3 regions of the Sporosarcina koreensis genome follow, and region 1 is predicted to be linked to each of the others. Evidence: riboswitches for the same ligand, from Rfam matches in the RefSeq annotation. Region 1 holds a riboswitch; each other region holds the start of a gene.
The links. Region 1 has a riboswitch for lysine ahead of dapA (4-hydroxy-tetrahydrodipicolinate synthase). Riboswitches for the same ligand answer to the same signal wherever they lie in the genome.
Positions count from the first base shown of each region.

Region 1 (5,134 bases):
TTGTCGGTTTCCGATTTTCAAAGTTGAATATGGCAGCCTGGAAAAGTTTCTTACTAGGAAATACGGCATGGCTCGTTTCGTTCGTCTTGTTCATCTGGCAATTCATCGTGCTGGATAGTACTGCAAGAAGCCTCAACTTGGCATTATTATCACAACATTATATTCTCGCATTTGTGTACGGGTCTGCTAGACTGTTGCCTTTCATAAGTAATGGGACAACGATTATATTCAATGCGTACATCTTCATGCTAATCACATTCACGCTAGGGTTTTTGGTGAATAAAAAGTGGGAGAAACGAGCTTAGACAGCTATGTATGTGGAAAGTTGTCCGAATTGTTCGATGATAAAGCTGGGAGCGGGAATGTATGCTCTAGTCGTAGCCATATTGTCATTAAACGACAAAAAATAATCCATCCTTGAGTTGATGGCTCATTTAGGATGGATTATTTTCACCATTCTGCCGATCCCCTTAGGGAACTGACGATATTACATTGACCGTTCAATGTGCAACCATTGGGCGGTCTTTTTTACAATATTCTTTCTCTACCCCTACTATACGGATTCTATCCGAGTGGTTCAAGCCGTTCGAATGTACCAAAGACTGGGCTGACATATATTGAGGGCTTATAGGAACTTACGCAATTGCATTCACTTTTTCTTCATACATGGACAATGCCTGCTGCAATGAACGTTGCTGCTCTTCATTCAACGGGATCATCGGCAAACGGACGCCGCCGACTGGGACTCCTTTTAGGTTCAACGCCGCTTTGACTGGTGTTGGGTTAGGAGCTGCAAAGAGTGCTTTCATCATAGGCAACAGTCTGCGATGGTTGCTGGCAGCCTCTATCGTATTGCCGATTTTAAAGTTGCGGATCATTGTTTGCATTTCATTCCCCAACACATGGGCAGATACAGAAACGACGCCTGTACCGCCTATGGATAATACAGGAAGTGTCAGCGCATCGTCGCCGCTGTATAATGAAAAACCTTCTCGTGTACGTTCGATAATTTCGGCCATCGCGTCTAAATCACCGCTCGCCTCTTTGATGGCAACGATATTTTTTATTTCCGAAAGGCGGATGGTCGTTTCGACTGACATGTTGACAGCGCTGCGCCCGGGAATATTGTACAGCATGATCGGTAAAGAAGTGGCCGCTGCAATTGTCTTGAAATGTTGGTACAATCCTTCTTGGCAAGGCTTGTTATAGTATGGGGTGACGAGCATGATGCCGTCGACGCCTGCATCTTCCGCCTGCATCGTCAGTTCAATCGATTCCCGTGTATTATTCGAGCCTGTACCTGCAATGACCGGGACTCTTCCGTTCACAACGTCAACTGTAAACCTGAACAATTCGACCTTTTCTTCGTTCGATAACGTAGGGGATTCTCCTGTTGTTCCTGCTACCACCAAGGCATCCGATCCGTTGGCGATTAAATGATTGATCAGATTCCTTGTCGCTGGGAAATCAATTTCACCATGTTCATCAAAAGGTGTCACCATTGCTGTTACGATTTGTCCGAAATTCATTTTTTCTCCACATCCTGTCTTTTATTTTGGTAAATAAAATAGAGGGTGAAGGGCAATTGCAAATAGAACACAAAAAGCAACAACGAGGGCTCGTTGTTGCTTGAAATAATAAAATAAATTATTTCTTTGCATAAGATAGCCCTCCATATAGTTTCCTATATGACAATCCTGGACTTGTTCAACCCAGAACCAGCTTCGAGATCAATGAGTGTCTCTCCACTTCGGCAAATTCCCCTTTCCACAATCATCTTGGGACCTCATTGTCCTCCGATTGTGTACTGATGGTCTTTGCGCCTCTATCCTTACTTCAAAACTTGCGAAATAAGATATTGTTAAATTAACTATCACTATACAACGATTCGTATAAAATTGCAAGTGAAACGTGAAAATAAAGTGAATTCATTAATTGACTGTGCACGACAAAATTTATTCGGCTATCTTGAATTTGACGTCGCCGACGCCGATGTCGAGAGAGATGTCGATGATGACGTCTGCGCCTGCGTAGGCATCATTCACGTAAACACCCTCGTTCTGCTTGGTAAGATCCTTCAAATCCACTCTTCCGATCCCTTTCGAAGCGTTCACCCTAACGCCGACCTCTCTTGGAAGGATGATTGTCACGTCGCCGACACCTAAGTCCATTTTAGCCCGGAAGCCTTTTTTCCAATCGCCGCTCAGATCGATAACGGATTCACCGACACCCGCGTCGATGGAAAGGCTGTTTAATTGGAGTCCTTGAAGTTTCAATCTCGATTTCGAAACACCCATATCAACGTTCAAGTCGATAGGAATGTCATTTGTCAATTGAAGGTCCCATTCGTTATCGACCTTGCGTTTATTGAATCCCAACCTTGTTCCCGAGCCTTGTTTAATTTTGACGTTGCCGACGTCCTGCCGTTTCTTATACGACACTTTCGGCTCAAGTCTTTTGTGGTTATAGGAAAACTCCCCACTGATCCATTCCGGAGAACCGCCCTCGATGTAAAGGTTGCCGACCCCGAAGTCGATGTCCACATCCAACGCCTTCGCTTTATCCTTTTCAATCGAAATCTCATTTCCGCTAGCTTTTGCAAACCAGTTGTTATACCCGTAGATGCCGATCACAACGAGAAAACCTGTCAGCAACGCGGTCCATAAAAGTTTATTCATCTTCATTTCTCCTTCATCCCCATTTTCTTCTATTCTACTCTATTTACGTGAAGAACTTACCAGTCGCTTGTTTGATTTTCATATACGACCTGAGGCTGAGGGGAAATGCATCTTGCGCACAGGACTCGGACATGTTTTGTCCCGCTCATTAATATAGTGGATAAAAGAGTGACGGAAGGATGAGGGAATGAGGCGGGTTCTTCTATATTCAGCAACTGTCTTCGTCGGAATTATCCTGGGCATCATCATCACAGTCATCATGGAATCCTAAAAAAAAAACAGAACCTAGGGCAGCTGCCGTAGGTTCTGTTTTACATTTACATGGTCTTCGTTTCCAAGTCAAAGATTCGTAATTTAATGCTCGTGAGTTCTTTAGAGATAGCTTGTCCCTCGGCGATGCGTTGGCTCGTTTGGTGCTCAAATTGACCGCCGGTTCCTTCCAAAAGGTGATCGACCCGATCAAAACGGCTGTGCATTTCAGTTCGCAAGCTACCTACTTCGGATTTCAAGTCTCCCATATCTGATTTCAAGCTGCCTACTTCGGATTTCAAGCCACCCATTTCGGTTTCAATATTATCAACCTTGGCGTTCAATCCTTCAAGCAATTGCAGAATCCTTTCCTCCATCCCTTTTATCCTCCTTTCCTTATCGTCTGGTGTCTACGTATTCGTGAATAATCTGTTGCTTACAGTATACAGTAAATGTAAAAGAAAGTCCATACAAACGGGAACGCACGTTTCGTTGAATAGAGTGCTTTGACACCAAGTACTTCATTTAAATCACAAAAACTGTACACTTACCTCTTGTCCTGTCGATAAATCGACGTACTCTATGGTAACGGGGGAATGGCGAATAATAAGCCCAATCCGCTATCCCTTGCCAATCAAAGGGGAGGAGGTATGGACATGTCATTATTTTTTGAGGATGAAATAGAAAAAATGAAGAGGAAGCTCGATCCTTCAGGATTAAAAGAAATGATGTCGCAGGATCCCCGCTTGAATGGACAATTGGATGCGCTTCGTGCGTTTCAGCGTAGGTACAGGGCGGAACAGCTGGAAGCTTCACGCAGGCGCCAGACATATTATTATCATTGATCAAAACAGCCCGCCAATGAGGTCAATTGGCGGGCTGTCATGTTTAATGGAAGGCAGAACCTACGGGGGCCATAGATTCTGTTGTTTCGGGGATGCTTATTGGAGGAGGTTCGCTTTCTTTTCGACTGCTTGGACGACATCGTCAACCGACATGCCCTTCATCGTGACGACAGGGAAGTTGAATTCATGCGTGTTCCCTTCATTGATGGCACGAACGACGCCGATATCGTAGCCGGTGACATCTTCATCGGTGTTAAACATCTTGGCTTCATAACCTTTAGCCACAAGAGCGTTCATAACGTCTTCATAAGGCTGTTCAACGGCAATTTTCATCGTTTCCAAATTCCTCCTTTCACCCTTCCATTCAAGTTCTCCCATACGATTCCCCGAATTGGTGAATTTATAAGTGAGGGCTGACTGGATAATGGCTAATAGGTCTTCTTATGCTGTAAGATAAGGTCAAGGACAAAACAAAAATATGGAAAGAGGGAAATTGAAAATGATTCATAAAATCGGACAAATTATGTTGTATGTGGACAATCAGGACGAATCAAAGGAATTCTGGACTGAGAAAGTCGGCTTCACCGTTGTCGGGGAAGAAGACAATGGCCAAGGGATGAAGTGGATTGAAATTGCGCCGACAGCACATGCAGAAACGAGCATCGTTCTGCATAATAAAAAGCTGATCGCAGAAATGCAGCCGGAATTGAATCTTGGAACACCCTCGCTTCTATTGTTTACGGAAAATCTGGATGCACTTTATGAAGACCTCAAAAGCAAAAAAGTGAAAGTCGGCGAACTGGTCACTATGCCTACGGGCCGAGTGTTCAACTTTGCGGACAATGAAGATAATTATTTTGCCGTATTGGAAAAGAAATAAATCCCTTAATTGCGAAGCGGACATCTTAGAAACGGGAGTTGAAGACGATGAAAGAATTCGGATGGCATTTAGATAATAGCTACACCCGTCTGCCGGAGCCATTCTTCGCGAAGACGGACCCTGAAGCGGCACCATCACCGGAGTTGGTCGTATTTAATCAACCATTGGCGGAGTCGCTCGGGCTGGATGTCGAATCGTTGGAAAGCGAGGAAGGAGTCGATATCCTCGCAGGAAACAAGATTCCTGAAGGCGCGGCGCCGATCGCGCAAGCGTATGCCGGACACCAATTCGGCCATTTTACGATGCTCGGGGATGGACGGGCAGTGTTGCTTGGCGAGCAGCTGACGCAAGGCAATCGGGTCGATATTCAACTAAAAGGCTCAGGAAGGACGCCGTTCTCCCGCGGTGGCGATGGACGGGCGGCGCTCGGTCCGATGCTCCGCGAATTCATCATGAGCGAGGCAATGCATTCACTTGGCATT
Region 1 covers NZ_JBHSNP010000002.1:223,620-228,753, forward strand. The annotation lists gene ACFPTP_RS01090 (hypothetical protein) at 1-305, shown strand, start outside; gene dapA (4-hydroxy-tetrahydrodipicolinate synthase) at 636-1,529, opposite strand; lysine riboswitch at 1,658-1,836, opposite strand; gene ACFPTP_RS01100 (toast rack family protein) at 1,956-2,678, opposite strand; gene ACFPTP_RS01105 (hypothetical protein) at 2,996-3,304, opposite strand; gene ACFPTP_RS01110 (hypothetical protein) at 3,584-3,772, shown strand; gene ACFPTP_RS01115 (YkuS family protein) at 3,869-4,105, opposite strand; gene ACFPTP_RS01120 (VOC family protein) at 4,272-4,652, shown strand; gene ACFPTP_RS01125 (protein adenylyltransferase SelO) at 4,700-5,134, shown strand, end outside.

Region 2 (5,134 bases), on a different contig from region 1:
ACATTACCGCCCTGCGCAATATAGGCCCTTCTGAAGCGGTAGTGACTGATTGCAATCCCTAGCCAAGTAACAAATCCAGCCATCCCCGATGCGTTCAACAACCAGACGTAAACCGTACCGTCCCCGAAGAAAGTCGATAGGAAGGCAAGGGAGCCGACTAATGTCGTGGCGATCAACGCATTGACCGGTACGCCTCTCTTATCCAATTTCCCTAAGAACTTCGGTGCATTCCCACTACGTGCCAAATCCCAAAGCATCCTCGTTGAAGCGTACATCCCCGAATTACCTGCAGATAATACAGCAGTCAAGATGATGGCGTTCATAACGGAAGCAGCAAAAGCAAATCCAGCCCGTTCAAAAACGAGTGTGAATGGGCTGACAGAAACCGACTCACTCAATAATCGTGCATCGGTATACGGAATAATCATCCCGATGACGAAAATCGCAAAGACGTAGAAAAGAAGGATGCGCCAAAATACGGAGTTCACCGCTTTTGGTATCGTCTTTTCGGGGTTTTCACTTTCACCGGCAGCGACTCCAAGCAATTCCGTACCTTGGAATGAAAACCCAGCTGCCATGAAAATGCCTAGGATGGCAAAGAATCCACCGTTGAACGGTGCATCGCCAATCGTGAAGTTTGAAAAGCCGATCGCTTCGCCGCCCATGATGCCAAAAATCATCAGAAACCCGGTAATGATGAAGATAATGACCGTCACAACTTTAATAAGTGAAAACCAAAATTCCGCTTCGCCAAAACCTTTAACGGACATATAGTTGAAGCCGAACATGATCAGAAGGGCAAGCCCGCTCCATATGAACGAAGGGCTTTCAGGAAACCAGAATTTCATGATCAAGACAACCGCTGCCAGTTCCGCGGCGATTGTGATCGCCCAGTTATACCAATAGTTCCAGCCGATCGCAAACCCGAATGCCGGATCGACGAATCGGGTGGCATATTCTTTAAATGATCCCGCCACAGGCATATAAGCCGCCATCTCCGCAAGGCTCGTCATCAGGAAGTAAACCATGATCCCGACAGCTGCATACGCCACCAATGCCCCTCCCGGCCCTGCAGTATGGATTGCCCCTCCACTTGCCAAGAAAATCCCAGTTCCAATCGAACCTCCAAGGGAAATCATCATCAGATGGCGGGCTTTTAATGTTCTTTTTAATTGGGGTGTATTCGTTGATGTTAAATTATTCTCCAAGTTGTCCACTCCTTTTTGTCAGGGAAGGTACATAAAAAACAGCCATCGAAGAAAATCGACGGCTGTTGGATATGTGCGTTAATCCTTCCGAAGATAGTTCTCCACGTTGAAAACGTGACAATGATGTTCCTATTCGAAAACATCACCAGCATGGATATCCAATGATCTACCCACACTTCGGCAACTTATCCTTTCACACGGAGTCAACAATCTCAGAGAATCTCGTCCGTCCTACTCTTATAAGCAGCAGCCTCTATCCCATCGGTGAATGGGAGTATTAAATTAATGTTTAAATTATAGGCGGATATTATTCATATTGCAATGGTAAGTATTACACATTCCTCTTCTTCAGGAGTGCGGGAATGTGTTAGAATATTTATAATTCACCATGCGATGAAAGGAGTAAGAGCTCTATGAAATATATAATATCGGAAAACATCGGATTTCAAGTGCAAAATGTTGAGGAAGCAAAATTATTCTACGAAAATGTTTTTGGATTTAAACAGCCTGAAAAGAGCTTTGTCAATGAGGTAGGATTCCGAACGGACAACAATAACATTTTCTTATTCGAAGGCGATACCAACCTCGGACCCGTAATGGAAGTTTTCGTAGAGGAACTTGAAAAAGCGAAGCAGCATTTGGTTGAAAATGGATGCGCCTGAATCGCAAGCTACATGCGTAGTCGCTGAAGTATAAGAGCCTTGGAAGAGGTTCATATTAAATAATCATTTAATGTGTAGGTTAAAAATAAACGAGAACACAGCTAGTTTAAGATTAGCTGTGTTCTCGTTTTATTATTTCTTTTTGTAAAAGAAGCTCCCCTTAATTTTATGTGAATTATTTCTAAAGTGGGGGATTTGTTGATGTTATATTGTTTAAGCTAGTTAATTTACTTCTAATTTCTCTACAATTTTTCTTGCAAGAATCAATTTTTCTTCTGGAATACTTAAAGGGACAACACAGCCTGGACCGAAGATGATTTTATTATCGCCTACTTGGTCTAAAGCATCTTTAAAGTGGGCAGATAAATCTGCATCCGTACCATTTGCAAGTACACCATTCTCATCAATGCCACCAATTAGAATCTTATCTGTTAATGCTCTTGCATCTTTTAAAGAAATATTTGAAGTTCGATCATGCCAGTTAATTGCGTGGACTGGATAGTCTTTTAGTTCATTAAACATAGGACTTAATCCATGAATGTGCAAGATGTTAAACCATGTTTTATTGTTTATTTCATTCAAGATTATTAAGTCGTACCTTTTCCCGAAGCTTTCGTAGCGTTCCCAACTTGTTTTGTCAAAGTCTGCAAGTTGTGATGCGAAGAAGAAGCCATCTACTCCGATTTTTATTAGTTCTTTTGCGAAATTAGTTGTCGTGTTTGTAATAATGGCTAACACTCTATGCAAATCATCGCTATTTGCTTTTAAGTGTTCTAATAGTTCAACACCACAAAGCTTCCAAGCGATCGTTAATGGGCTAAAGATTGTTGCAATTACAGGAACTTTCCCTTGGTACTTAGCTACAATTTCTTTAGTATAATCAAGTTCTCTTTTTAAAGCTCCAATATCTAAAGGTAAAGTGTTTAGAGTGTTCCAATCCTTTACGGATTTAATGGGATAATCGACAACCTTGGCAACATTAAATGCATCTGTTGGCCATTCAATAGCGGTTCCCCAGTCCTCAACACCATATAAACCGTTATAACTGAGTTTAATGAAGTCAAGGTTTAGTTGCTCTTGAAACTCAATTGTTCGCTCGACAAATGCGCTATGTGATCGATCCTGTAAAGGAAAGTGCTTCCATAGACTAATGAGCGAGTTATCAATCTTTTCTCCTCTTAGAACTGCTTGCAATCTCTCTGTTGCTGTTAAAGAAGTAAAAGTAGTTGATTCAGACATAATAAAACTTCCTTCCCAATTTATATTTTTTTTTAGAAAATGAATTTAGGAATCACATGCCGACCTCCATTTATAATTAGACTAGCTGTGATTCTATTTCTTCGGCTTCTGAAAGAGTTATTTGGTCTAAAGATTGTTTCAAATCTGCAATAATATCATCTGAATCTTCTAGTCCAGCAGATAATCTAATTAGACCATCAGTAATACCATAAGCCATACGATCTTCGGCAGGTATTGAAGAGTGGGTCATCGATGCTGGATGCTGTACCAGAGTTTCTGGATCCCCAAGACTAAACGAAATTAGGCAAAGTTTAAGATTATCTATAAACTGTTGACCGTTTGTGAGATCACCTTTTAATTCAAACGAGACAATTCCCCCCATATCTTTCATTTGTGTTTGTGCTAATTCGTATTGCGGGTGGGATGGGAGACCTGGGTAAGATACCTTATTAACCGCTGGGTGTTGTTCTAGAAACTTTGCAATAGCCAATGCATTTTCACAATGTCTTTTAATCCGAACAGGCAATGTTTTTAGGCCTCTCATTATTAAAAAAGATTCCCAAGAGTTAAGGTTTTGACCTAAATCACCCATAATTTTTTTCCTCATCATACTTACTTCTGTTTTCTTTCCAATGATAAATCCTGCAATAACATCTCCATGTCCATTTAAATACTTTGTGCCACTATGTATGACAACATCGGCACCTATATCTAATGGTTTTTGAAGATAAGGCGTCATAAAAGTATTATCAATGATTAGTTTTAGATTGTTATTTTTAGCTATCTTGGATAGTCCTTTAATATCCAGTATTGTTAGTCCCGGATTTGAAGGAGTTTCTATATACAATACTTTTGTATTTTCTTTAATTGAATCTTGAACAAGCTCATGATTGGTGCAATCAACATAGTCATAGTCAATCCCGAAACGTGGTGCAAGGTTTTTAAGAAAACTAAATGTTCCACCGTAAACATCCTTAGTAACAAGCACGTGGTCTCCATTTTGAAGATAAGCAAGTAAAGAAATAGAAATAGCAGCCATTCCACTACTTACTCCTAATGCAGCTTCCCCATTTTCTAGCTTTGCAATTTGACGTTCAAGTTCAGTTGTAGTTGGATTCCCATACCTACCATAATAAGTTCCTTCTATTTCACCTAAAACAACCGCTGCAGCATTTTCCGCATTAGGGAATGAATATGCAACAGCAGGCGTGATAGATTGAGAGACTACACCTGTGTGACGTTGAGTTTGATCTAAATTGTGAATGATACTAGTATCCGTGCTCCATAACTTTTTCATAATTTCCTCCTGTCAATATAGTTGAATTTGGATGTAAATAATGTTGTTACTAAATAAAGTTATAATATTATTTACTGCTACCATCATTCACCAAATTTAATATTCTGTCAATACCTTATGTTGAAAATATTTGAAAGCTTTAGTATTAATAACGAATTTAAATACCGAAAAACAGCAATAAGGATTGAATTGACGCGGTTCGTGACAGTTGAAATTTTTATCCCAATTCCAAAGATTCTAAGATTTATAAAAATACATTGACATGAAGGCTGAATTGAACGATAATTGTCGTTATAAGAAAACTTATAATATTATTTATGTTGTTTGGGAAGGGAGTGGAAAGATGTTAGTGGATAGTAGACATCTTGTAGAGGATGTTAATGAGAAATTAATTTATTGGAGAAGGCATCTTCATGAAAATCCAGAACTTTCTTTTGAAGAAGTGGAAACTTCAAACTTTATCCATTCCGAATTAGAATCTTTTGGTGATTTGTTAATAACTCGTCCAACTAGGACAAGCGTAGTAGCAAGATTAATAGGATCAGAACCAGGTAAGGTTATTGCAATACGGGCCGACATGGATGCCCTTCCTATTAATGAAGATAACGACTTGGAATTTAAATCAAAAAAACCTGGAATTATGCATGCTTGTGGACATGATGCTCATACAGCTATGTTGCTTGGAACAGTTAAAGTATTAGTAGGCTTAAAGGACAGTATAAAAGGCG
Region 2 covers NZ_JBHSNP010000009.1:121,748-126,881, forward strand. The annotation lists gene ACFPTP_RS04490 (amino acid permease) at 1-1,217, opposite strand, end outside; lysine riboswitch at 1,295-1,472, opposite strand; gene ACFPTP_RS04495 (VOC family protein) at 1,622-1,870, shown strand; gene ACFPTP_RS04500 (uroporphyrinogen decarboxylase family protein) at 2,093-3,109, opposite strand; gene ACFPTP_RS04505 (trans-sulfuration enzyme family protein) at 3,186-4,406, opposite strand; gene ACFPTP_RS04510 (amidohydrolase) at 4,750-5,134, shown strand, end outside.
Region 2: it holds a riboswitch for lysine, as region 1 does, so the genes downstream of both, ACFPTP_RS04490 (amino acid permease) here and dapA (4-hydroxy-tetrahydrodipicolinate synthase) in region 1, are expected to answer to the same signal.

Region 3 (5,134 bases), on a different contig from region 1:
GGTTCCGGAGGGGTCGTCTTTTTTGTACCGATGGGGCAAGCTGCCGGTCTTCCACTGATCGGGAACTTCGGACCGAAAATACCAATCCGGTTTCATGTCATCGGGGAAGTACAGACGAACGTAGAGACTGATATTACAGAGTTCGGCATCAATAACGCAATGATTGAAGTGAATATATTGGTGAAAGTCAACGTCCAGATCGTCGTTCCGCTAGCAACACGGAGAAGCGTCGTGGAACAGCGGATACCTGTAGCCATCGGATTGATCCAAAGCCCGATTCCTCAAATTTATAATGGGGGCGGAGGCAACCCTCCGCAAATTGAAGTTCCATTCAATCCCGGCGGTAAACAATAACGGCCCTTGAAAAATGCTAAATTTGTGTTATGCTAGTATAACAAGAGGAACACCGATTAGGTAGAGGCTGCAAGGCTTATGAGTAATGGACGCGAGATTGGCATCGATGACCGCCCGTGAAAGGAAGTTTTGCCGAAGCTGGAATGGAACGCCGACCCATCCAAGCTGGGGTCATTCCGAATAGGAATGGCACTGTCATGCATATATCGCATGATGAGCTACAGATCGTACGTTAGATAAAACATCTTAGATTATCTTTCAAACGAATCGTAGAATAAGCCGACACCTGATGCACATTCTAGTGCAAAGGGTGTCGGTTTTTTTTTACGTCTAGCTCCTGGTGGTGGAAAGCTGCCTTAAATTCTGCAAAAACCGCAGAAATACGGCAAATCGAACCCATTGCAGTTCGATTTGCTCGGGTCATAAGTCAGCTCTGCTGCAAGGCAAAAAGCGCCGTTTCGCAGTTCTGCCTTATGCCTATCACAGTTAACCGCCACCATCCGCTTTTGGATTTCCCCACTACTAGTTCTTCAATCAAAAATTGGAGGAATGTTTTTATGATAGGCACTTGGGTTTCGATTTTACCGCCAATCGTGGCAATTGTGATGGTATTGGCGACGAAAAGGGTATTATTATCGCTTGGATCGGGAATTGTGACGGCAGCATTATTAGTCGCCAGTTTTGCACCGGTCGATACGTTGAAAAATCTTTGGACTGCTATGATCGTCTCTTTCTGGTCTGAAGGGGAATTGAATGTTTATAATATTTTCATCATGATCTTCATTTTATTACTAGGTGTCATTACGGCATTTGTCAGCTTGTCCGGCGGAAGCAGGGCTTTTGCGGAATGGGCGGTCAAGCGCATTAAAACGAGACGCGGTGCAAAGCTGCTCACTGTGCTGATCGGAATCCTTATTTTTGTGGATGATTATTTCAATTCATTAGCGGTCGGACAAATCGCACGTCCAATTACGGACCAGCACCGTATTTCAAGGGCGAAATTGGCGTATTTCATCGATTCAACGTCTGCACCGATTTGCGTTATTTCGCCGATTTCCAGCTGGGGAGCATTTCTGATCGGCCAATTGGCTCTGATTTTTGGCACATCTGCTGCAATCAGCTACTCGCCGCTGTCCGCGTTTCTAATGATGGCGCCGATGAACTTTTATGTCATCGCTACATTGGCAATGGTGTTCTTCTTTGCTTGGACGAATAACGATTACTTTGAAATGAAAAAACATGAGACGCGCGCCCAAGAAAAAGGAGAGCTTTTCGATCCGAAGAAAGAAATCCCTGGTCAATTGAAAGAGGATTTCCCGATTCACTCCCATGGACGTGTCATTGATTTGATTGCGCCAATCATTACACTCGTCGTTGTAACATTAGGAATGATGATTTGGACAGGCTACCGCATCGGCGGCTCGACGAGCATCTGGACGATTTTCGAAAACACGGATGTTCCGATGTCATTGGTCGTAGGTGGCCTAGCGGGAACATTATTGGCAGCGGTTCTGTACATTTCCCAAATGGGGAAAAACGAGACAGCTTCGTATAGCCTCGTAAGTAAGGCATTTTTCAGTGGTGCGGGTGCGATGATGCCGGCGATTCTCATCTTGATTTTTGCATGGGCGTTGACGCATTTGATCGGCGTGTTGGAAACAGGACCATTCCTGTCTAGCGTCGTGGAGCAGTCGAATGTTCCCGTTAACTTCCTGCCCGTCATTATGTTTATCCTTGCGGGCTTAATGGCATTTTCTACCGGGACTTCGTGGGGCTCATTCGGGATACTGCTCCCGATCGCCGGAACGATTATGATCAATGCAGAACCTGAATTGCTGCTGCCGGCGTTATCGGCCGTATTGGCAGGAGCTGTATTCGGAGATCACTGTTCACCGATTTCCGATACGACAATCCTGTCCTCGACCGGTGCGGGATCCAACCATATGGACCATGTTTCGACACAGCTTCCATATGCCTTGATTTCTGCAGGCATTGCTGCAATCGGCTACTTTATCCTAGGGCTCACTGGTTCGGTTTGGATCGGACTTGCGGCGGTCATTATTCTTATCGCAGGCTTGTTCACTGTATGGACGTCAAAACGGAATAAAGCGGAAGTGAAAGCAACTTCCTTTTAATGATTAACTGTCACACCCGCCGGACACTCGGCGGATGTGGCAGTTTTTTTTTGGAATGAAGCATAAACTGTACCCACCAATCATAAATTTCCACTACCGGGACAGTACTGGATTCCCATGACGAAAGGGAAACTTCATATGTGAGCTGGGTATTTCTTCAATAAAAAACATTTTGACAATAGATACTAAGACGGATATACTTGTCTTAAGATTATATAATAATCTGAAAATGGTAATCTTTTAACAGATTAATAAAGGGAAAGGGAAAGGGGATTTATTATGGAACAGCGTTCGCAATGGGGGACCCGTGCCGGCTTTATTTTGGCGGCTGTCGGATCAGCTGTCGGGTTAGGAAATATCTGGCGTTTTCCATACGTTGCGTATGAAAACGGCGGAGGGGCATTTTTCATACCTTACTTATTTGCACTCCTAACCGCAGGAATTCCGATTCTGATCATGGAATTCACGATAGGTCATAAGTATCGGGGATCTGCGCCACTATCATTCTTTCGTATGAAAGGAAAAGGGGCCGAGTGGTTGGGCTGGTGGGGCATTTTCGTTTCGTTCGTCATTTCAACGTATTATGCAGTCATTATCGCTTGGGCGATGAAGTACACGATCTACTCCTTTAATACAGCGTGGGGGGATGATACAGGAGGATTCCTGTTCGGAAGCGTTTTGAATTTGGCAGATACTCCTGGAGAGGTTGGCGGGATTGTGCCAGGCGTGCTTCTTCCGCTGCTCTTAGTTTGGGCACTCGCTTTCATCATTTTATTGGCAGGGGTCAAACGTGGAATCGAATTGGCGAATCGGATATTCATACCGATGCTTGTCGTCGTATTTCTTCTCGTCGTCATCCGGGCGCTTACGCTTGACGGAGCGGTTCTCGGACTCGAGGCATTCTTTAAACCGGATTTGAGTAAGCTGGCAAATTCGCAAGTATGGGTTGCGGCGTATGGACATATTTTCTTCAGTTTATCGATCGCCTTTGCTATCATGATCACATACTCAAGTTATTTGCCGAAGAAATCGGACATTACGAATAACGCATTCATCACTGGGTTTGCGAACTCGGGGTTTGAATTGCTTGCAGGTATCGGAGTGTTCGCAGCACTAGGATTCATGGCGACGCAAGCGAACACATCAGTTGCGGAAGTTGCTTCTGCAGGCGTTGGGCTCGCATTCGTCGTATTCCCGAAAATCATCAATGAAATGCCGGGAATGAGTGGGCTGTTCGGTGCCCTGTTCTTCCTGTCGCTTGTCTTGGCGGGTCTCACCTCACTCATCTCAATCTGTGAGACGTATATTGCAGGGGTGCAGGATAAATTCAACGTTTCGCGTACGAAGTCCGTCGTATTCGGAGTCGGATTGGCAGCAATCATCTCATTGCTGTTCGCAACACGCGGGGGATTATATTTCCTGGACGTGGCCGACTACTTCATCAACCAATTCGGTGTAGCCGCAATCGGTTTGGTCGAAGTCATCTTGATTGCTTGGGTCTTCAAAAAGCTTCGCGTTTTCGAAAACCATGCAAATGAAATTTCGGATATACGTGTCGGCATGTGGTGGAAAGTTTGTCTAAGTGTCGTTACACCAATTGTACTTGGATATATGATGTTCGATTTGCTGCGCATCAATATCTTTAAATTGCATGAGACGGACAATGGAAACTACGAAGGATATTCGAATGCATTCATCATGTCAACGGGTTGGATGGTCGCATTATTCGCCATCGTCATGGCCATCATCTTTACAGTACTAAAATGGAACAAGAATGCAACGGATTCAACAGACTACGACAATCGATAAGGAGGATTCGCTATGAGCGGTGGAGCTATTTTCATGATGATTCTTGGAATCCTCGTCATTTGGGGAGGATTAGCGGGAAGCATATTTTGGGCAGTGGCCAAATCAAAAAGCAGAGCCTGACCCTGATTGAAATGAATCAACTTAAAAGGAAAGCGCCCATAACACGGCGCTTTCCTTTATTTTTCCTACGTCTTTTTTCCGCTGCCGATAGTTGTTGGAAGTCAGAATATATGTTACATTGACAGAAGTAATATACTGCAAAACAAGCAAATAGGAATGGAGTCGGTTATCGTGTCATGTAGACCAGAAATAGGGAAAAAGACAGAACATGTTCGAAAGCCCGATTGGCTTAAAATAAAATTGAACACGAACGAAAACTATACGGACCTAAAAAAATTGATGCGCGAAAAAAACTTACATACCGTCTGTGAAGAAGCCCGCTGCCCGAACATTCACGAATGCTGGGGCGAACGCCGCACAGCCACATTCATGATCCTTGGCGCTGTCTGTACACGCGCTTGCCGTTTCTGCGCAGTGAAAACAGGATTGCCGAACGAGCTTGACTTAGCAGAACCGGAACGCGTTGCAGACTCGGTTTCTCTCATGAATTTGAAACATGTCGTTGTGACAGCAGTTGCGCGGGATGATTTGAAAGATGGGGGATCTGCAGTGTTTGCTGAAACGATCCGTGCCATCCGCCGTAAAAACCCATTCACGACTGTCGAAGTATTACCGTCAGATATGGGAGGGGACTATGACAACCTCGAGCGTTTGATGGATGCCAAACCGGACATCTTAAACCATAATATTGAAACGGTTCGCAGATTGACGCCGAG
Region 3 covers NZ_JBHSNP010000009.1:235,515-240,648, forward strand. The annotation lists gene yunB (sporulation protein YunB) at 1-354, shown strand, start outside; lysine riboswitch at 408-583, shown strand; gene ACFPTP_RS05025 (Na+/H+ antiporter NhaC family protein) at 912-2,489, shown strand; gene ACFPTP_RS05030 (sodium-dependent transporter) at 2,769-4,298, shown strand; gene ACFPTP_RS05035 (methionine/alanine import family NSS transporter small subunit) at 4,311-4,418, shown strand; gene lipA (lipoyl synthase) at 4,575-5,134, shown strand, end outside.
Region 3: it holds a riboswitch for lysine, as region 1 does, so the genes downstream of both, ACFPTP_RS05025 (Na+/H+ antiporter NhaC family protein) here and dapA (4-hydroxy-tetrahydrodipicolinate synthase) in region 1, are expected to answer to the same signal.